Regions from separate parts of the Desulfotomaculum sp. OF05-3 genome, predicted to be linked through region 1. Evidence: predicted binding sites of a transcription regulator. Region 1 holds the regulator's gene; each other region holds the start of a gene.
The links. The regulator LexA, encoded in region 1, represses DNA repair genes until DNA is damaged. The targets are predictions, from matches to a motif close to CNAACANNTGTTNG.
Positions count from the first base shown of each region.

Region 2: DXA87_RS01855 (DNA repair exonuclease) is a predicted target of LexA. The motif match lies at 3,269-3,282, and genes of this name have one in related genera.
Region 3: uvrA (excinuclease ABC subunit UvrA) is a predicted target of LexA. The motif match lies at 5,063-5,076, and genes of this name have one in related genera.

Region 1 covers NZ_QWGO01000018.1:56,572-64,106, reverse strand. The annotation lists gene DXA87_RS10835 (hypothetical protein) at 1-142, opposite strand, end outside; gene DXA87_RS10830 (immunoglobulin-like domain-containing protein) at 347-1,078, shown strand; gene lexA (transcriptional repressor LexA) at 1,289-1,906, opposite strand; gene DXA87_RS10820 (LysM peptidoglycan-binding domain-containing protein) at 2,086-2,400, shown strand; gene DXA87_RS10815 (exonuclease SbcCD subunit D) at 2,580-3,713, shown strand; gene DXA87_RS10810 (SMC family ATPase) at 3,710-6,541, shown strand; gene DXA87_RS10805 (nucleotidyltransferase family protein) at 6,588-7,535, opposite strand, start outside.
Region 2 covers NZ_QWGO01000002.1:58,632-66,166, forward strand. The annotation lists gene DXA87_RS01850 (AAA family ATPase) at 288-2,123, opposite strand; gene DXA87_RS01855 (DNA repair exonuclease) at 2,120-3,196, opposite strand; gene asnS (asparagine--tRNA ligase) at 3,412-4,803, opposite strand; gene DXA87_RS01865 (amidohydrolase) at 5,063-6,373, shown strand; gene fucO (lactaldehyde reductase) at 6,465-7,535, opposite strand, start outside.
Region 3 covers NZ_QWGO01000023.1:22,682-30,216, reverse strand. The annotation lists gene glmM (phosphoglucosamine mutase) at 1-487, shown strand, start outside; gene leuA (2-isopropylmalate synthase) at 1,064-2,737, shown strand; gene DXA87_RS12210 (FOG: Glucan-binding domain (YG repeat)) at 3,075-4,319, shown strand; gene DXA87_RS12205 (hypothetical protein) at 4,426-4,917, shown strand; gene uvrA (excinuclease ABC subunit UvrA) at 5,207-7,535, shown strand, end outside.

The sequences.
Region 1 (7,535 bases):
CCCAAACTTCTGTATAAAAATCAACCGCCGATTCAATCACCGTCTCCGGGGATTTCGTCGGTTCATCTGCAGGCTTGCTGCCGCATCCTGCCAGAGAAGCAGCCATGGTAAGAGTCAGAAGCGTTGTAATTGTTTTTTTCATATTGAAAAATTCCTTTCATTATAGGTTTTTGCTTATCAGACTTTATTATCTCAGAAAACCAGGTATAAAGCAAGGCGGGTATAAAAACAGTAAGAATTGTAAAAAAATGTAAGGAAAACTTTATGGCATATGGTCAGGAGTTTATTTATAATAATAATAGAAATGTTGTCTTGTAATACAAACATATGGAGAGGCGGTGTCATAATGAGAAAAGAATTATTAGTCATATTGGGAATCTCCGGCCTGCTTCTGGTCGGCTGCCATACTGTACCCAATGCAGCGCAGGAAACAAACACGATCGCCCCTACTGGTTATGCTTCTGAAGAGGTACAACGCATCTCTTTATTTTATGATGGTTCCCTGTATTTGTATAATGCCACCGGCTTTGATTTCCAACAAAAGGGAAGCTGGGAGTATTTAGGTCAGATAGCCTTTGTGAATAATTTGGAATATCCTACAAAAGATTTAAACGGCACCCATTTAAACGTAGGGCAGGAGGTTTACAGGGATCCGGAATCTCCTCAAAAACTATATGTAAAGTATGATTCAGGTTTTGCACTCTTTGAAGCAGAAAAGGCTACAAAGGAAGAAACTGTGGAGTATCTTGATTATGTACATGCGGAAATTAGGCTGGCAACTTCTGACAGCCTTCAGCTGAAGCTTTCCAATGTCAGCAATGAAACGATAATCTATGGGGAAGCGTATACAATGGAGGTCTTTCGGGATGATAGATGGGAGAAACTTCCGGTTTTACCCGAAGATTATAGTTTTATAGAGATTGCCTACGAATTGGAACCCGGAGAATCTCGGTTTATGGATATAGATTTTGCATGGTTATACGGAGAACTCCAGAAAGGCAAATATAAAATGATAAAAGAGATCTATTTGCCAGACGGAAGAGTATATTCGGTACCGGCAGAATTTGAAATACAATAAAACATGAAGCCCCACCGGATCTCGAATGATGTCGTATAGTCATAGATATCCAGTGGGGCTTTTTCTCTGAGCCATATAAGATGTCTGCCTTTTTCGAACGGCAAGTCATCGCAAGTTCATCACGGTGGGAGTGAGGTCTCCGGCGGGGAGAGACGTTCCTCGAGGATCACAGCGATTCTTTAAGAACTATCCGTAAAAATAAAGATCGGTTTAATTCATCATACGGAAAAGACCGATGACCTTTCCAAGGATCTCGACCTGATCAAGAATGATCGGATCCATCGAGGAATTTTCCGGTTGGAGACGGAAATGGCCATTTTCCTTATAGAAAGTTTTTACAGTAGCGGAATCGTCCACCAGAGCAACGACCTTATCACCGTTTTCAGCGTTTGGCTGCTTTGCAACGATCACTTTATCGCCGTTGTAGATTCCGGCCTCGATCATACTGTTTCCTTTTACCTTCAACATAAATACTTCCTTATTTGGAAGAATTTCTGCAGGAATCGGGAGATAATCTTCGATGTTCTGTTCTGCAAGGATTGGCACTCCGGCAGCGACCGTACCGATCACCGGCACGTTTACGAGTTCGCGTCTCGTCAGGGCGAAATCGTCATCAAGGATCTCGATCGTTCTCGGCTTTGTCGGATCACGACGGATATAGCCGTTTTTTTCCAAGGATTCCAGATGAGAGTGCACGGAGGAAGTGGACTTTAAGTGTACCGCTTCACAAATCTCGCGCACAGCCGGCGGATAACCTTTCTTTAAGATCATTTCTTTTATATATTCAAGTATTTCTCTCTGCTTATCAGTAATTTTTCCCTGACTCATGAAATCCCTCCTTTTTTCATCTGTATACATAGTACCATAAAATACGGGAAAAAGCAAACCTTTGTTCGAAAAATACCGAAAAAGAATTGACAAACATATGTTCGTGTGATAGAATTCGATACAGAACAGATGTTCGCAAACGTAAGTTTGGACTCGCTGGATACAAAGGAGGAAGCTGTATGAAGAAGTATTTGATAGCCCTTGTTATGATTGTAATGATTATGTCCTGCTTTTTCGGAAAGACTCTGGTTATGGCGAATGAAGAGAGTGATGATACAGTCTATAACCGCTATTATACGACGATCGAGGTAGAAAAAGGTGATACACTCTGGTCGATTGCAAAAACTTATTATCACCACTCCGGTATGTCGGTACGGGAATACGTTTATGAGCTGAAATTGATAAACGGAATGGTTTCAGATGAGATACGCGCCGGAAATATGATCTCCGTGGAATACTATGCGGAGACACCGGGGAATCCGTATATAAAGTGATCCTCAAAAAGATGTTTCCCGGATATGAGTGTTGCGGTAAGAACCGTTTTTTGACCAGAGAATAAGATCCCATGGACAGATATATGTTCCGGGGTCTTATTCTTTATAGGACAATGGCTTGCTATTGCCGGTGAGAGACATTACAATAGGATTAACAGCAGAGACCACAGGAGGCACAGATGAGATTATTCCATTTATCAGATCTTCATATCGGAAAGAGAGTGAATGAATTTTCTATGATCGAGGACCAGAAATATATTCTTGAAAGGATTCTGGATCTCGCGGAGAAAGAGATGCCGGACGGAGTGATCCTGGCAGGAGATATCTATGATAAACAGATTCCCTCCGCGGAAGCGGTTCAGGTGTTCGATGAGTTTATCACAAAGCTTGCGGAGAGAAAGCTTCCCGTCTTTGTTATCAGCGGAAACCATGATTCTGCGGAACGACTGGCTTTTGGGGGAAGACTGCTAAACAGCCGGGGAATTTATCTCTCCCCCGTCTATGACGGAACCGTCATGAAAATTCCGATCGCAGATCAGTATGGGACGGTCTGGATCCATCTTCTTCCGTTTATCCGTCCGGCAGCTGTGCGCCGCGTATTTGAAGATGAGTCAGATTTGATTACAGATGTCCAGTCTGCAGTACGTGCAGTGATCAGCCACATGGAGATCGATCCGAATGAGAGAAATATCCTCGTGGCGCACCAGTTTGTTACAGGAGCGTCCCGATGCGAATCGGAGGATATCCAGATCGGAGGTCTTGATAATATTGATGCCTCAGTCTTTGAGGCATTTGATTATACAGCTTTAGGGCATATCCATAGTCCTCAGAATGTGGGAAAGGGCATGGTGCGCTACTGCGGAACGCCCCTGAAATATTCCTTCTCTGAGACGGATCAGGAAAAATCGATCACGGTCGTGGAGATGGAAGAAAAGGGAACGGTAAAGATCAGACTTCTGCCTTTAAAACCATTTCGGGATATGCGAAAGCTCCGGGGAACATATATGGAACTGACTGCCCGTTCGTTTTATCGGGATATGAACTGTGAAGACTATATTCAGGTAACGTTGACGGATGAGGATGATGTGCCGGATGGACTTCAGAAGCTGAGAGTCATCTATCCGAATATTATGCAGCTTTTGTATGATAATCAAAGGACAAGAGCCAGCAGCCAGATTGACGCGGTTCAGGATGTAGAAGAAAAAACAGAGTTAGAACTGTTCCGGGAGTTTTATGAGCTTCAGAATAACCAGCCTATGATGAAACAGCAGGAAGAGTTTGCAGAAAAATTGATCCGGGAGATAAAAGAATGAAGCCAAAAAAACTGGTGATCAGTGCTTTTGGCCCCTATGCGGGAGAGAGCACGATTGATTTTGAAAAACTTGGAGAACACGGGCTCTACTTGATTACGGGGGATACAGGTGCCGGTAAGACAACGGTCTTTGACGCAATCACATTTGCCCTGTATGGGGAAGCGAGTGGGACTGTGCGGGAATCCGGAATGTTCCGCAGCAAATACGCAAAGGCAGAGACAGAAACATTCGTAGAATTGACTTTTTCCTACCAGCGAAAAGAATATAAAATCCGGAGAAATCCGGAATATCAGACCCAAAAGAAACGCGGAACCGGATTTACAACGAAAAAAGCAGATGCGGAGCTCTTTTATCCCGACGAACGTCAGCCTGTTACAAAGATGGGGGCAGTGACAAAGGCGGTAACGGAACTTATGGGGCTTGACTATAAGCAATTTACCCAGATCGCGATGATCGCACAGGGGGATTTTCAGAAACTCCTGATCGCAGGAACTGCCGAACGTGGGGAAATCTTCCGGCAGATTTTTCATACGGAAATCTATCAGACAATTCAGATACGTCTCAGGGACGAAGAACGGAGAAGAAGAAAAGATTACGATGAACTGCGCCGGAGTATCAGCCAGTATTTGAATGATGCCAGTTTTGAGGAGGATCCGGCTGCCGGTCAGGAGTTCCTTGCTTTAAAGAAAGCCGGTTTCGAGGGGAAAATAACTGATGGAATCAATTTACTGCGTGCTGAGACGAAAAAAGAGCAGGAGCGTTTGGAGGTACTGGATGAAACGCTAAGGAAAATTGAAGAGCAGATTTGCAGTGTTAGTGAAAAAAAGGGAAAAGCGGACCTACTAAAAAAGACAGCAGCTGAACTTGAAGCAAAACAGCAGGAGTTGGAGTTACTGCAACCGGAATATGGACGGGTGCTCGCTGAGTGGAACAGGATAGAAAAGCAGGAAGGAACACGCGAGAAACTGACAGAACGGATTCAGAAACTTGAACTTAGCCGTCAAAGCTTTATCGAGCTGGATAAGACTCGTGAAGAGATCAACGGAAAAGAAAAGCTTCTTTTGAAGATTCAGGAAGAAAAAAAGGAAAATGAAAATCAAGTCAGCAGCCTCCAGAAAGAACTGGAAGACAGGCGCGGGGAGAAAGAGCATAATCTGGGAGTGCCGGTAGAAAGAGAACGGCTCACACGTGCAAAAGAGAAACTTTTACACCGAAAAAATGAACTGGAAGAACAAATGAACCGGGTGGAGTCTATCAATAGAGAGTTAAAAAATGCTCAGGAGGAATACCGGAGTGCTGTTGATCAGTGCGATGAGATTCGCAGTGTCTATGCACATCTTGAACGCTTATTTTTGGATGCTCAGGCTGGAATTCTGGCCCAAAATTTACAGGCTGGAATGCCCTGCCCGGTATGCGGTTCGATTCATCATCCGGCTCCGGCGAAACTTTCAGAAGAGATTCCGGACCAGAAGGAACTGAAGCGAAAAGAACAGGAAAAGGCGCAGGCAGAAGAAAAGGTCCAGAGACTTAGTGAAAGAGCCAGCTTTTTTAAAAGGAATTTAGATCAGGAAATGAGAAATACAGCTGAGCTGATCTGCGGAACGGAAAAAAATCTGGTCAAAGAGGCCTTAATTGTAACTGGTCCAGACGAGCTTGTGACTGCAGCAGATCCGGTAATTGAAAAATTAGATGATGAACTCCGGGCTTTGGAGATCCGCATAAAAGCGAACACAGAACAGCAGAAAGTGCTGGATGGATTGGGTGGTATGATAAACCGTCTGGAAACAGATCTGAATGTTGCAGGAGAAAGAAACAAAGAACTTGCTCTTTCAGAACAGAATCTGGTGACAGTATTAACAATGCTGCGGAAGCATGTGGAAGAGTTTCAGAGAAAGCTGGAAGGTCAAAATGCTGTGGAGATTGAAAATAATCTGCAAGCCATGAAAACCAGAAAAAGTGAACTTGATCAGGAAGCAATTGACGCGAAAAAGGCTCTGGAGCGATGTCAGAACCAGAATGCCAGTCTGAATTCAGCAGCGGAAGCTCTTAAAAAGCAGATTCGGGGATTCGAAGATATTCCAGAAAAAGAACTTTCAGAGACAATGGAATATTTGGAAACAGAGAAGGCAGAGACATCAAAGCTTCGTGAAAAAATACATTCGTCCTGGCACAATAATCTCAGAATCTATGAAGCTGTATGTGGCCAGCAGGGCAGAATGGAACAGACGGAAAAGGAATATGTCTGGATCCATTCCCTTGCGGATACGGCAGGCGGAACATTAAACGGTAAAAGTAAAGTTGAACTTGAAACCTATGTCCAGATGGCATATTTTGACCGGATCTTACGGCGGGCGAATCTTCGGCTGATGACGATGAGCAGCGGACAGTATGAGATGAAGCGGCGGGAAAGTGCTGACAATAAAAAGGATAAAAGTGGGTTGGAGCTAAATGTCATCGACCATTACAACGGAAGTGAGCGGAGTGTAAAGACACTTTCCGGAGGCGAGACTTTTCAGGCATCTCTGTCTCTTGCACTTGGCCTTTCAGATGAGATCCAGTCTATGGCCGGTGGAATCCAGATGGATGCCATGTTCGTGGACGAGGGGTTTGGTTCTCTGGATGAAGACGCATTAAATCAAGCAGTAAAGGCATTGGGAAATCTGGCAGAAGGGAAAAAACTGGTTGGCATCATTTCTCATGTTTCAGAGCTGAAAGACAGGATCGACAAGAAAATTGTAATAACAAAAAATCGCAGCGGAGAGAGAGTTGGAAGCAGCATAACGGTATTAGGGGATTATTCAGCCGATGGGGTGTCCGTATTTATGTAAAAACGTTGGGAGCCAACGGAAAGTGGCTCCCAACGAAAATATATATTTATGGAATCATGACAGGTGCCTGTGTAAATTCGTTTTTCTGCGATTTCCCGGATTTTAGTTCCCGCACCATCCTGGTGAGTTCAGACGCAGTTAGATTTTTCTTAAAAAGTTCATACGCGGAAGAGGAGAGGATATTTTTTGCGTCAGCAGTTTTTGCAATAACCGGGATATCACAGTGCCTTTTTAATTCTGAAAGAAGCAGTGAGGAAGATCTTTTGAATCCCAGGATCCGGATCCATGGAGCACGGAATAAATCTGCAAACATACACTGGTCTTCGACGCTAATATCAAGCATGAGATTCATGAGTGCACGGCTGACTCTGGCATAAGTATACTGTCGGTCTTTCCTGAGAGCAGTCAGAGTATCCGTCCGAAAGAATTCTAATCGGTTTTTATAGAGCTTTGCCGCAAGATCTCCCGGCATTCCGAAAATATTCTGAAGTTTCTCCAGATCGGAAGTTAAAATTTTCTGATTCAGGAGGAGAGAAAAATCATTTGGGAACAGCGGAACCTCAGATTCTTCTTTCATGCATTCAAAATGCGAATCCGGTAGAACAGCAGCGAGAAATTCCAAATCCTTCGAAAAAACCGCTTTTCGGATAGCTGTTGCGGAAGCGAAGGAGCCGTTCCGATCCTCAGAATGGTAGCCTGGGTCTGAGCGTTTCAGAGTCCAAGGACTAATATCGGAAGAGAATTCTTTTAATGCTTTCAGATATTCAACTGCGAGAATGTCATTTGGAGAAGCTGGCACAGTCTCTTTCTTTGCGAGAGTCAGAGCCTGCGGGTATGTGAGACCACTTCGAAGACCTTCGCGGATCAGGGCGGACTGTTCGTTCGTTTCCAATGCGGAATGATTAGCCAGTTGCCACAATTCTTCGATATTGCCGGATTCACTGCCAAAGGAAAGGACATCGATCATTCCCATATGGTGAAACAGAGAGACGCC
Region 2 (7,535 bases), on a different contig from region 1:
AGAATGAAAGTAAGCAGCAGAGGCAGCGAAAGCTTTCGTTCAGAGCCCGAATTCATATAAGTAAAAGAGGGCTTTTTAAGAAAGTACGTAACTATTCAGTACCTTCATAGTTACGTGCAAAAATCCATTCCAGATCAGCTTCGCTGATGGGATTTTTGCTTTCCAGCCTATGTTTTCTTACGGTCAGCGCAGCAAGTGCGCAGACCTACTGAACAGTTACGAAAGTACTTCATATTTGAATAACAACATAAAAACGGTCGACAGCGAAAAAACTGTCGGCCGTTTTTTTACATCTCAATCAACTGAAACTCCACCTGTCTGGCCCGCAGCATCTGTGCTTCCCGGCGATGGCATGTGAAAATAATGATCTGGCCGCCATAGGCGGAGGCGAGCCATTCCAGTGCCGTCTTCAGGCGCTCATCATCATACTGTGTAAAGCTGTCATCGAAGATCAGCGGGAAGCCGGAGCCGGATCCCTGGAGAAGCTTTGCGGCGGCGAGACGCAGGGCGAGATAGACCTGGTCCATGGTTCCGCTGCTGACGTTCTCGAGGGGAACCAGCTTTGTCTTCGTGTTTAAGAAGACATTCAGATTCTCGTCGATGCTCATGCTGTCATAGATCCCGCCGGTGATTCCGGTAATGTACTGGGACGCTTCTTTATTCAGGTAGAGTCCGAAGGAATCACGGATCGAGGAGGAGAGATCTGCCATAGTCTCCTGGGCAAGATCGATGGCGACGATCTCATCGTGGATCCTGTCGTTTTCCGCCAGTGTCCGCTTCAATGCCTTCGCCTTATTTTTACAGTTGCTCAAATGCTCTAATTTCTTCTCAAGCTCCCACTGGGTCCGCTGCTGTTTCTCGATCATCTCGCTGCAGCCGGCCTGTTTCGTCTGGAGATTGCTTAAATCTTCTAAGAACTTCCTGATCTCTGCCTCAGACTGGGTAACCATATCGCAGAGCTTTGAGAATTCGCCCATTCTCGCCCGGAACGCGTTCATGGCATCCTCAGACACTGCGGAATCTCCGAGATGTCTCGCGAGAAGCGCGCCAAGTTCAGAGGAAGTATTGTCGAACAATCTGTGGTATTCTTTATCTTTCTGGAGGATGAACAGGGAGATGATAAAGAAGATCACAGCCGCCGTGGCTGCCGCGCCACAGACCGGAAGATAGGCGGTGAGGTTGAAATATCCAAGTGTCGCTGCAGCCCCCAGTCCTGCGACTCCGAGAACCGCTGTGAGACCGGAAAGAACCTTCCTGGACTTCTTGTTACACTCCCCATTCAGAGTATTATATTCGCTGTAAAGCCTCTCCGCGTCGGAAGACATGGCATCCACGGATGCCCGGTCTGTAAAGCCGTTGTCAGACAGCACCTTTTTCCCATTTGCCAGTTTCTCGTCCAGATCCTTTTTCTGTGTCTGGGTGTTGTCGATCAGGCCCTTGACCTGGGTCCGCATATTCTGGTAGGCGGCGAGCTGGTTCTCGTACTCCGGACCGGCGATCTCCGCCTCCACATTCCGGATCTCCGCGAGAAGAGAGGTAAACTCCCGGCTCGCCTCTGGGATCAGACCCGCCTCGAGGGAACGTTTCTGGTTTCTCAAAAACGCAGTCGCTTTTGTGATATTTAAGGAAATATTGCCGGTGGTGTTCATGTTGGCAATATAATTCTTTAATTCCGTCACCATCCCGTCTTCGGTGGCACTCTTTAACTGACCAATACTGATGGTGTTGTTGTACATGGTCTCGGTGAGACCGTCAAGCAGGCTGGAGACAAATGCAGGTGTCGCCTCTTCCTCCAGTCCTTTCGTCTCATTGATGATCTTTAAAGACTTATTTTCCTTCCGGAACCGGCGCTCGATGCGGTAGATGGTTCCGTCCTTTTCCAGTCTCAGCCATCCCTCGTAGGTTCCGCTGTTCTCCCAGGGCTCGTACTTTGTATACAGATCATTCTTTGCCGCCCGTCCGCGCCCGCGCTCGATGCCGAAGAGCATGCCGCGGATGAAGGTGTGAAGCGTGGATTTTCCGGCTTCGTTCTTTCCGTAGATAATGTTGATCCCGTCGTTGAAGGAGATGGTCCGGTCATGAAATTTTCCGAAACCGTCGATATGTAATTCGAGTAATCTCATGGCTGGCTCCTTTCATCTTTTGTCATAAGCAGGGCATGAATTCCATAGTACAGGGCTTTCTTCTCCACCGGACTCATATCATCCTTCATGAGTGCCTGGATATAAAAGCCGATCATGTCGCTTGGATGTTCCGCGAACAGTGCGTGGAAATCATACTGTGGCTCCGACTCGTCCAGGATCTCGATAATATTCCACTGACCGGAGAGAAAATCCAGGTCAAAGCTGATATCCGGGTCTCGCATACCGCGGATCCGGAAGCGGTAGATATTGTTGGCACCGCGCTTGCGGATCTCGTCGGCGATGATCTGGGAAAGCTCGGTGTTTGTCGTCTGGGGCGTCACATTGACCACGAGCGGGATATACTGGGCCTGGCAGACTTCCTTAAACTGCAGGGAGGTCACATGTCCGCTGGTGGTGTCGATCTCGCCGATAAAATATCCGTGAGGTCCGGTCTCCGTCATGTCAAGCGGTTCCGGGGAACCGGCGTAGGCCATGCGGTTTTCCAGAAGAATCTCCGGTTTGTGGATATGTCCCAGGGCGATGTAGGAGAACGGGGATGCTGCCAGCGCATTCCGATCAAATGGGACATGTTTCGCGTCACCGCCGTGGAGCATGAGAATTCTGGTGCGTCTCGAGGCCGGCAGGGAAATATTGTCGGCTTTCGCCTCGGTGATCTCGGCCGTGTGGTAGCTGAAGCCGTAGACCTCCGTGTTCAGTTCCTCGAAATAGACGGAAGAGAGGTTCTCGTCCATCAGAAATGTGACGTTCGGCGCCCAGGTGAAGCTCAAGAGGGCGGAACTCTTCCGGATCCGGTCATGGTTCCCGGCGATGATGACAACGCGGGTTCCCGGAATCGTGGAGAACAGGTAGTTGACCTCTTTCAGATCCCGCGCTAAGGGCTGGCGGTGGAATAAGTCACCGGAGATCAGAAGAAGGTCCGCGCGGGAGTCCCTGGCATCTTCGATGATCCGCTGGAACGTCAGACGGATCGCCTGTTCCCGCTTTTTGCCCCAGGGCTTATCGCTGTCCGGGATCATGCCCCAGTGGATATCGGCGGTGTGAATAAATTTCATACATTCCTCCATGGTGTATGGATTGCAGATACACTGCGCTCCAGTATCAAGGTAGTGGACTGTGAAAGTCCGCAAAAACGTGTTTCTCAGGTTACCGCGGCAGTTCGGTCACCAGAGGATTGCTGTCGCGTAAATGTGAAAAGGAGCGCAACAGATCTCTGTGCGCTCCCTTGCGGCTGCCTTGCATCGAAAGGACGCGGCGGGCTGCTGTTTCTTTATAATTCGCAGTTATTAACGGTACGCGGGAACGGAACTACGTCGCGGATATTGCCCATTCCTGTGAGGTACATTACGCAGCGCTCGAAGCCGAGACCGAAACCGGAGTGGCGGACGCTGCCGTATTTTCTCAGATCAAGATAGAAACCGTAGTCTTCCGGCTTTAATCCGAGCTCGTTCATTCGGGCAAGGAGCTTCTCGTAATCGTCCTCACGCTGGCTTCCGCCGATGATCTCGCCGATACCCGGAACGAGACAGTCCACAGCGGCAACGGTCTTTCCGTCCGGATTTAATTTCATGTAGAACGCCTTGATCTCCTTCGGGTAGTCGGTAACAAATACCGGTCTCTTGAAGATCTTCTCAGTCAGATAGCGCTCATGCTCCGTCTGGAGATCGCAGCCCCAGAATACCTTGTAATCGAACTCATCGTTGTGCTCTTCAAGGAGCTTTACAGCCTCTGTGTAGGTAACGTGGCCGAATTCGGAATTTAATACGTTGTTTAAGCGGTCGAGAAGTCCCTTGTCGACGAACTGGTTGAAGAAGTTCATCTCGGATGGAGCGTTCTCGAGAACGTAACGGATGACATACTTTAACATGCCTTCAGCGACAGCCATATTGTCATCGAGATCTGCGAATGCCATTTCCGGCTCGATCATCCAGAACTCGGCAGCATGACGGGTCGTGTTGGAATTCTCAGCACGGAAGGTCGGTCCGAAGGTGTAAACATTGCGGAATGCCATTGCGTAGGTCTCAGCGTTTAACTGTCCGCTTACGGTAAGGCTTGTGTGCTTTCCGAAGAAGTCCTTGCTGTAATCAACTGCGCCGTCCTCAGTCTTCGGAACGTTATCAAGATCGAGAGTCGTTACCTGGAACATCTCACCGGCACCCTCACAGTCACTGGAGGTGATTAGCGGAGTGTGGACATAGACGAAGCCCTGTTCCTGGAAGTACTGATGGATCGCGTAAGCGATCAAGGAACGCACACGGAATACAGCCTGGAATGTATTTGTACGTGCGCGGAGGTGCGGGATCGTACGAAGATATTCGAATGTATGGCGCTTTTTCTGGAGCGGGTAGTCTGCGCTGGAAGCCCCCTCAACGGTAACTTCTGTTGCCTGGATCTCAAACGGCTGCTTTGCCTCCGGTGTTGCAACGAGAGTACCTTTTACGATAATGGAAGCGCCGACGTTTAACTTGGAAACTTCAGCGAAGTTTGCCATTGTATCATGGTAAACGATCTGTAAGGTATCGAAGCTTGTACCATCGTTTAATACGATAAAGCCGAATGCCTTGGAATCACGGATGCTGCGGATCCAACCGCCGACCTGGATCTCCTGGTTTAAATATTTGTCACGCTCTTTAAAGAGCTCTTTCACTGTTGTCAACTGCATGATTTTTCCTTCTCCTTATATCTCTCTTCTTAGATAAATGTGCAATCTGGTATTAGTATAGCGTATTTTTTATGGGGATTCAAGGTGAAATGGGCATAACACGGGGGTTTTCGGGAGTTTTTTAAAGGCCTCCCGGGCAGAAATTACAGAGTCCATCAAGATTTGTAAGTAAAATAGGGATAGAAAAATATATTTTTATAGAAAAATTCCGGAATATCGACTATAATAATAATAAAATAGCATACGGGAGGGCAAACGAATGAATATTTATGATCGGATCAAGACTATGAGCGATGAGATGGCGGGTGACCTTACAGCGCAGAGACGTGACTTTCATAAGTACGCGGAGCCGGGCTGGTTCGAGATGAGGACGTCGTCCATTATTGCTCGGAAACTGACAGAGCTCGGATATGAAGTGCTTGTCGGAGATCAGGTCTGCAAAAAGGATTCCAGAATGGGCGTTCCGTCTGAGGAAAAGTTAGAGGAACAGTATGAGCGTGCCATTGCTCAGGGAGCGGATCCGGAGTTTGTTAAGTACACAAAGGGAGGAATGACCGGCGTGATCGGAATCCTGCGCTGCGGCGAGGGCCCGACGGTTGCCATGCGGTTTGATATCGATGCCCTCGGCGTATTCGAGGAACATGATCCGAGCCACAGACCGGCGAAGGAGGGATTTAACTCCGTAAATGAAGGCTTCATGCATGCCTGCGGACATGACGGACATGCCACCATCGGTCTCGGTGTGGCGAAAGTTCTGATGTCTATAAAGGACCAGCTTCACGGAACAGTAAAGCTGATCTTCCAGCCGGCGGAAGAGGGCGTCCGCGGCGCGAAATCCATCGTTGATAACGGACACCTTGACGGTGTGGATTACCTGATCGGCTCTCATGTGACAAATAAGAAAGAGGATGATCCGGCAGTGGTAATTCCGGGAAGCTATGGCTCTCTCGCAACGACAAAATATGATGTGATCTTCCACGGAAAATCTGCCCATGCGGGCGGATCACCGGAGGTTGGACGGAATGTCATGCTGGCAGTCGGAACGGCGATCTTAAACCTTTATGCGATCCCGCGTCACTCCGGCGGCGTGTCCAGAGTAAATGTGGGAACCGTTGTCGCCGGAAGCGGACGGAATGTTATCGCGGACGAGGCGAAGATGGAGATCGAGGTCCGCGGTGAGACCACCGAGATCAACGAGTACATGAAAAATTACGCAGTGAACATTATCGAGAGCGCGGCAAAAATGCACGGATGCACCTGTGAGATGAAGCTTATGGGCGCGGCAAACTCCCTGGCGAGCAGTGAGGCGCTGATGGAGCGGGTGAAGAGAGTCTGCGAGGAAGATCTCCATCTGCCGGTTGCGAAGGAAATGAGCAGCAAAAACGGCGGCAGCGAGGATGTCTCCTATATGATGAACCGCGTCCAGGAACAGGGCGGACAGGCGACCTTCATGCGCGTCCTCACCCACGAAGCCGGCCCGGGTCACAGCCGTATCTTCGATATCGACGAGCAGGTTCTTCCGAATGCGGTGAAGATCTTCTGCGGTGTGGTTTATGACATTATGCACTAATGGGTGAGAAGTGCATGCGATAAAAAGCGACAGATAAAAAGAGCTCCGGCCAATTTGCCGGAGCTCTTTTCATAAATGCGAGAAGGCACTTTTATGCCATGATCTTGCGGAACAGGTCTTTCAGGTCCTCTACGCTGGCATCCTTCGGGTTGCCCGGCGCGCAGGCATCTGCATGTGCGGACTCTGCAAGGAACGGAAGGTCTTCCTCTTTGATCGCCTCAAGGACAGATGGAATTCCGACATCCGCGGAAAGCTTCTTGACAGCGTCAACAGCAGCCTTCCGGTATTCGTCCTGAGACATGGAATCAACATTTGCAACGCCCATTGCACGCGCGATCTCACGATATTTTTCGCCGGTGCATTCCTGATTATATTCCATAACGATCGGAAGCATCATTGCGCAGGCAACACCGTGCGGGGTATCATAGACAGCACCGAGTGTGTGTGCCATGGAGTGGGCGATGCCAAGACCAACGTTGGAGAAGCCCATACCGGCAATGTACTGACCGAGAGCCATTCCCTCGCGGCCTTCCTTTGTGTTTGCCACAGCACCGCGCAGGGATTTTGAGATGATCTCGATGGCTTTCAGATGGAACATATCGGTCATTTCCCAGGCAGCTTTTGTTGTGTAGCCTTCGATGGCATGGGTCAGGGCATCCATACCGGTGGAAGCGGTAAGTCCCTTTGGCATGGAGGACATCATATCCGGGTCAACAACAGCAATGATCGGCATGTCATGCGGGTCAACGCATACAAATTTACGCTTTCTTTCGATATCGGTGATAACATAGTTGATCGTAACCTCGGCAGCAGTACCGGCTGTTGTCGGAACGGCGATGATCGGAACACACGGTTTTTTCGTCGGTGCAACACCCTCAAGACTTCTTACATCCTCAAATTCCGGGTTTGCGATGATGATGCCGATCGCTTTGGAGGTATCCATGGAGGAGCCGCCGCCGATGGCGATCAGGTAGTCAGCGCCGGATGCCTTAAATGCTTCAACACCGTGCTGGACATTCTGGATCGTCGGGTTTGCTTTAATATCGGAGTAGAGCTCGTAGTCAAGACCGTTTGCGGTCAGAATGTCGGTTACTTTGGCGGTAACCTTGAATTTTACGAGATCCGGGTCGGAACATACGAACGCCTTTTTAAAGCCGTGGGC
Region 3 (7,535 bases), on a different contig from region 1:
CCTTTACAAGGCACTTGACCGTGAGGGCATCGGCTACGAGAAGACGGCTGTCGGCGACAAATATGTATACGAGAACATGTCCAAGACCGGAAACTGCCTCGGAGGTGAGCAGTCCGGACATATCATTTTCAGCAAGTACGCGACTACCGGTGACGGAATCCTGACGTCCTTAAAGATCATGGAGGTTATGCTGGAGAAGAAGGAGACGCTCGGAAAGCTTGCTTCCGAGGTTACGATCCTTCCGCAGCTCTTAAAAAATGTCCGCGTGGCAGACAAGGTGGCGGCATTAAATGACCCGGATGTGCAGGCAGCAGGAAAGGCTGTTGATGAGGCACTCGGAAATGACGGAAGACTTCTCCTCCGCCAGAGCGGAACAGAGCCGCTGATCCGCGTTATGGTCGAGGCGGAGACACCGGAGATCTGCGAAAAGTATGTGGATCAGGTGATCGATGTATTGAAGAAAAAAGGTCATGTGACAGAAAGCTGATCGCTTGAAATATAAAATATGAAGGATGAGGCAGTGAAATAATTTGCTGCCTCATTTTACATATGGTTATAATCTCAGAAAGGCTTGGGAGGTGTACAGTGACTTCGTAGTTACTTTTCATGGGTAGGAATTTTCTGAACTGAAAATTCCGTATGATACTGTTATGACCGCGGATTTTGCCGATTCGGAATGCGAAGCATCGGCAAAATCCTGTTACAGTGTGCGGGCATGGAGTGCCCGTGTACTGTAACACTTCATATCTCCTATATCTAAATGTTATGGCATAGATCCTTGCGATTCCTTTTTTACAGTGATATAATGAAAAAACGGAAAAGGACGGTCAAAAACGCGACCGTCGATTGAATTTCACAAAAAAAGGACTGATGAAAATGGGGTTAGACCTAAAAGCGTAACATTGTTTATAATTGAGAAGTACAGCGTGGTTTACCGACTCCGTGGCCTGCAACTATGAAGCTGGAGGGAAACTGCAGTGCCTGGAAAGACTGCATGATCACAGAAATTCATGAAATGCAGGAATGAAAATAACTTTTATCAGAAAAGCGGAGGAAAGAAACTATGATGAATTATAAGAGATATCAGAGAGTACCGGTCATGAATTACCCGGAGCGGGAGTGGCCGAATAAAGAGATCCAGAAGGCGCCGATCTGGTGCAGCGTGGATCTGCGCGACGGCAACCAGGCCCTTGTAGAGCCGATGGTCGTTGAAGAGAAGATTGAAATGTTCAATATGCTGGTGCAGATGGGCTTCAAGGAGATCGAGATCGGTTTCCCGGCCGCTTCCCAGATCGAATTTGACTTTTTAAGACAGCTCGTTGAACGCAGGCTGATCCCGGACGATGTGACGGTTCAGGTTCTGACCCAGTGCCGTGATCACCTGTTAAAGAGAACCTTCGAGTCCATTCAGGGAATCCCGAAGGCAGTTGTGCATATTTACAACTCTACATCCACCTTACAGCGTGATGTTGTATTCCATATGGACCGTGAGGAGATCAAGCAGATCGCAATCGACGGTGTCGATATGGTAAAGAAGTACATGAAAGATTATGACGGAAAAGTGATCCTGGAGTATTCCCCGGAGAGCTTTACCGGAACAGAGATGGACTATGCGCTTGATATCTGCAACGCGGTCCAGAGAGCATGGGGACCGACACCGGACAATAAGATGATCATCAACCTTCCGTCCACTGTCGAGATGACGACGCCGAACGTATTTGCAGACCAGATCGAGTGGATGAGCAAACATCTGGAGAACCGCGAGAGCATCATTTTAAGCGTTCATCCGCATAATGACCGCGGAACAGGTGTCGCTGCTGCAGAACTTGCAATGCTTGCAGGCGCTGACCGCGTTGAGGGAACCCTGTTCGGAAATGGTGAGCGTACCGGAAACGTGGATATCCTGACCATCGCCTACAATATGTTCTCTCAGGGAATCGACCCAGAGCTTGAAATCGGCGATATCAAGAAGATCGCGGAAGTTTACGAGCGCTGCACAAAGATGCATATCGATCCGCGTCATCCGTACGCTGGAAAGCTGGTATTTACTGCATTCTCCGGTTCCCATCAGGATGCTATCAACAAGGGAATGCATGTGCTTATGGAAAGAAAGAGCGAGATCTGGCAGGTTCCGTATCTGCCGATCGATCCGTCCGATATCGGAAGAGAGTACGAGCCGGTGGTCCGTATCAACAGCCAGTCCGGAAAGGGCGGTGTTGCTTTCGTTATGGACAGCTTCTTTGGATTCAAGCTTCCACGCGGCATGCACAAAGAGTTCGCGGATGTGATCCAGAAGATCGCAGAGAAGCAGGGAGAGGTCGCACCGGAACAGATCATGGAAGAGTTCCGCATCGAGTATCTCGACCGCAAGGAACCGTACCACTTCCGCAAGTGCAAGACCACAGATTTCGAGTCCGGAGACCAGTTCACAACCGTTGCTGTTGTTACCTACTCTAACCACGGCGAGACAAAACAGTTTGAAGGTGTCGGAAACGGCCCAATCGATGCTGTGAAACGCGGACTGGAGGAGGAGCTTGGTATCTCAATCAAGGTTCTCGATTACAGCGAGCATGCGCTGACATCCGGTTCCGGGGCACAGGCGGCTTCCTATATCCACCTGATGGATCAGAAGACCGGCAAGGTGACATACGGTGTCGGCATCAGCTCCAACATCACGAGAGCATCCTTAAGAGGTATCTTCAGTGCAGTTAACCGTCTGTTTGGAGATGCAGAGTAAAATAAAAATGTCGGATATACGTTCAGTGCTGCGGTAAGACATAGGGAGAAACTGCAGTGTCCGGCGGCAAATCATAAGAAAATTTTAAATGCGGCAGAAATGGGAATGCAATCCTGTTTTTGCCGCATTTTTGCGTCATATTTTTAATGAAATGTAAGGAAAAAGAGAAGAGTTTTTAGGAAGTTTTCTGTATAATACAAGTACAAACAAAAAACGAAAGATATCTAACGGAGATATCGAAAACAAATAGCCACCGTGGGAACGATGAAAAGGAAACCGGTGGGAAAGTGAAAAAGTATATTCCGGAAACGGAAATATTTAGAAGAGGAGGGTTTCTATGAAGAAGAGATATTTTGCAGGTGCAGCAGTTGCGGCGATGATTTTAACCGCAGGAATGGCGACGACCTCTTTTGCGGACTGGTCGCAGCAGAATGGAAAATGGTATTACTACAATGACAACAACGGACGCCTCGTTCGGAATGACTGGGTATGCTCCAAGGATGCATGGTATTATATGGATTACAATGGAGTGATGCAGACAAACAGCCTGATCGATGATACTTATTATGTAAACGAGAATGGTGTCATGATCACAAACACATGGAAGTACATCAACAACAGCCGCTGGAACGAGAGCGGATGGAGATATTTTGGAGCGAACGGAAAGGCGTACACAAACGGCTGGAAACAGATCAATGACGTGTGGTACCACTTTACGGATTCCGTTTTGGATATCGGCTGGGTGGAGATCGATGGTAAGATCTATCATTTAGAAGATTCCGGAGCTATGACGACGGGCTGGAGAAAACTGGCGGACAGAGAGGATGACTGGGGTGAGTACTGGTACTATTTTAATTCCAGTGGAAAGCTGATCTATGATGGTGAGCTGAAGATCTCCGGTGAGACCTATATCTTTGACCACAGCGGAAGGATGCTGACTGGCTGGGTAAATGAGTCTGATTACACATCTACAGGACGTGACGACCTCTCCAACAGCGATGTCAATGCCCTTCGCTACTTCCGCAGCGGCGGACAGCAGATGAACGGCTGGAGATATATGGCATCCCCGGATGACGCTGAGGAAAACTGGTACTACTTTAAAGATGGCCGCGCATACTCCACATCCTATAAAACAACGGAGGCCTGCGGATACGGAATAGCAAAGATCAAGGGCGAGACCTACTGCTTTGATAAAAAGGGCCGCATGAAGACAGGTCTTGTGGAGCTGAGCGACGGCAGAAAGTTCTACTTTGACAGTGACGGAAAGATGAAGACCGGGCGGATCGTGATCAACGACGATAACCATGACAACGAAGTATTCTACTTCACAACTTCCGGCAGTATCGGAACGAGAGGCGACGGATTCACGGGTGTGAAGGACGGAAGTCTCTACGAGAACGGACGCCTTGTGAGTGCGGAAGAAGGAATGAAGTACGAGAAAGTCACCGTTGACGGAAAGACATATGTGGTCAACGAATCCGGTAAGGTAAAGACCAGCGGAACCGTGACAGATGCGGACGGCGTGAAATATAAGATCACGAAGGATCAGAACGGTGGATATAATGTAGAAGTTTCCTGGTAGGAATGGATACAAAAAGCTTGATTATATAAAGGATGATGACGGCGATGTTTTTATTGAATTGAAAAGAAAGTGTGTCTATTACATTATCTCATATGATTAGGAGGGAATGAATAGCTATGAAGAAAGCAAATTTTTTTATTTATCATCTTTGACAGTTATTTTGTTTAATATATTCTTTATTGGTTTTATTCTGAAAAACGGACATAAAGAATATATCCCTCCGGCAGGAGTCATTACATATGAATATTGGAACGAGCTGGTAAAAAATCCAGAATTAGTCGATGAAGTACTGGCAAGTAATGTTGCGAATATTTCAAGCGTATCATGCATTATATTTGTGCTTGAAATTCTATATGCACTGGCTGTTTACGATAGTTTAAGAAGTAGAGACGGACGATGGATACTACTCATAGTTCCTATAGCTTTTATCTCATACAAGATATGTCGACAGCTTTTCATAACGTATATCCCGGTGTACCATATGTTTATGCTGCTTCTACCGACTGAATTTGTATCAATAGTTCTGGAAGTCTTAAATTTATATGCGTATAGAAGATCTCGTAGCAGGGAAATGCTGAAAAACAGTACACACAGATAATGTAGAATTTCATAGAAACCCATAAAGAGAGACCCCGGCGGGCAGCTGCCGGGGTCTTTCGCGTTTTTGGGGGAAAAGACAGATGGATATGCCGATTGAAACGGTCTGCGCAGTCTGTGCAGATGAAAAGTGGTAAAACATAAAACGAACAAACGTTTGCATATGAGGCGAATTTGTGGTATACTGACCGTAACATGGGATAATGTCCGGAATACCTGGAAAACGTATAGTCCCGGAGCTCTGTGAGAATGATAAAGCAAAAGCAGACATGGCAAAGAGGAGAGACACAATGCCGAAGCAATATATAAAAATACGAGGTGCCAACGAGCACAACTTAAAAAATATTTCCCTGGATATCCCGAGAAATGAGCTGGTGGTCCTGACCGGACTTTCGGGATCGGGAAAATCTTCTCTGGCATTTGATACGATCTATGCGGAGGGACAGAGACGCTATATGGAGTCCTTATCTTCCTACGCGCGCCAGTTCTTAGGCCAGATGGAAAAACCGGATGTGGAGAGCATCGAGGGACTTTCCCCGGCAATCTCCATCGACCAGAAATCCACGAACCGCAACCCGCGTTCCACCGTAGGAACCGTGACGGAGATATACGACTATATGCGTCTTCTGTACGCTAGGATCGGTATCCCCCACTGCCCGAAGTGCGGCAGGGAGATCCGCAAGCAGACAGTGGACCAGATGGTGGACCAGATCATGACACTGCCGGAGCGGACGAAAATCCAGCTTTTAGCGCCAATGGTCCGTGGAAGAAAAGGACGTCATGAGAAGGTTCTGGAACAGGCGAAACGCAGTGGTTACGTCCGTGTGATGATCGACGGAAATCTACATGAGCTGTCAGAAGAGATCACGCTGGAGAAGAACATCAAGCACAATATTGAGATCGTTGTGGACCGTCTCGTTGTGAAGCCGGGGATCGAGAAACGTCTGACGGACTCCATAGAGACAGTGATGAAGCTGTCCGATGGTCTGATGATCGTGGATGTAGCTGACGGCGAGCCGATCAACTTCAGCCAGAGCTTTTCCTGCCCGGACTGCGGGATCAGCATCGAGGAGGTGGAGCCGCGAAGCTTCTCCTTCAACAACCCGTTCGGCGCCTGCCCGGACTGTTTCGGTCTGGGATATAAGATGGAATTTGATGAAGATCTGATGATCCCGGATAAGTCCTTGAGTATCAATGAGGGAGCAATCGTCGTTCTCGGCTGGCAGTCCTGCGCGAAGCCGGGAAGCTTTTCAAGGGCGATCTTAGATGCCCTGGCGGCAGAGTATCACTTTGATCTTGATACTCCGTTCAAAGATTATCCGAAGGAGATCCATGATATCCTGATCTACGGAACCGGCGGAAAGGAAGTAAAGGTCCACTATACAGGACAGAGGGGAACCGGTGTTTATGACGTGGCCTTTGAGGGTCTGATCGAGAACGTAAACCGCCGTTACCGGGAGACATTCTCCCAGGCCAGCAAGGCAGAGTACGAGAGCTTTATGCGGATCACACCGTGTACCACCTGTCATGGACAGCGTTTAAAGCAGTCTTCTCTGGCGGTGACGGTAGGTGGGCTGAATATTTACGAGGCTACGAATATGTCTATCGTAAAATTCAGGGAGTTTATCGATGATCTGAAGCTATCCGAGATGCAGAAGATGATCGGTGAACAGATTTTGAAGGAAATCCGGGCGAGGATCAGCTTCCTGATCGACGTGGGACTGGATTATCTGTCCTTATCCCGGGCGACCGGTACCCTTTCCGGCGGCGAGGCACAGAGAATCCGTCTGGCGACCCAGATCGGTTCCGGACTTGTGGGGGTTGCCTATATCCTCGATGAGCCGAGTATCGGACTGCACCAGAGAGATAACGATAAGCTGCTGAAAACGTTGGAACATCTCCGGGATCTCGGAAACAGTGTGATCGTCGTGGAGCACGATGAAGATACGATGCGGGCGGCGGACTGTATCGTGGATATCGGTCCGGGAGCCGGGGAACACGGCGGAAATGTGGTCGCTGTGGGAACGGCAGCCCAGATCATGAAGTGTAAGGAATCGATCACCGGTGCGTATTTGAGCGGCCGGATCAAAATTCCGGTGCCGAAGGAGAGAAGAAGCCCAACGGGCTGGATCAAAATCCGCGGCGCGAGGGAGAATAACCTGAAAAATATCGATGTGGATGTGCCACTTGGAATTATGACCTGCGTGACCGGTGTGTCGGGATCGGGAAAGAGCTCCCTGATCAACGAGATCCTCTATAAGGCGCTGGCGAAAAAGCTGAACCGTGCCCGGACGATCCCGGGAGATCACGACGGAATCGATGGTGTGGAACAGCTGGATAAGATCATCGCCATCGACCAGTCCCCGATCGGAAGAACGCCGAGATCGAATCCGGCGACCTACACTGGTGTGTTTGACCTGATCCGTGATCTTTTTGCAGCGACCACCGATGCGAAGGCGAAGGGATACTCAAAGGGACGGTTCAGCTTCAACGTGAAGGGCGGCCGATGCGAGGCCTGCAGCGGTGACGGAATCATCAAGATCGAAATGCATTTCCTGCCGGACGTCTATGTGCCCTGCGAGGTCTGCGGTGGAAAGCGGTACAACCGTGAGACCCTGG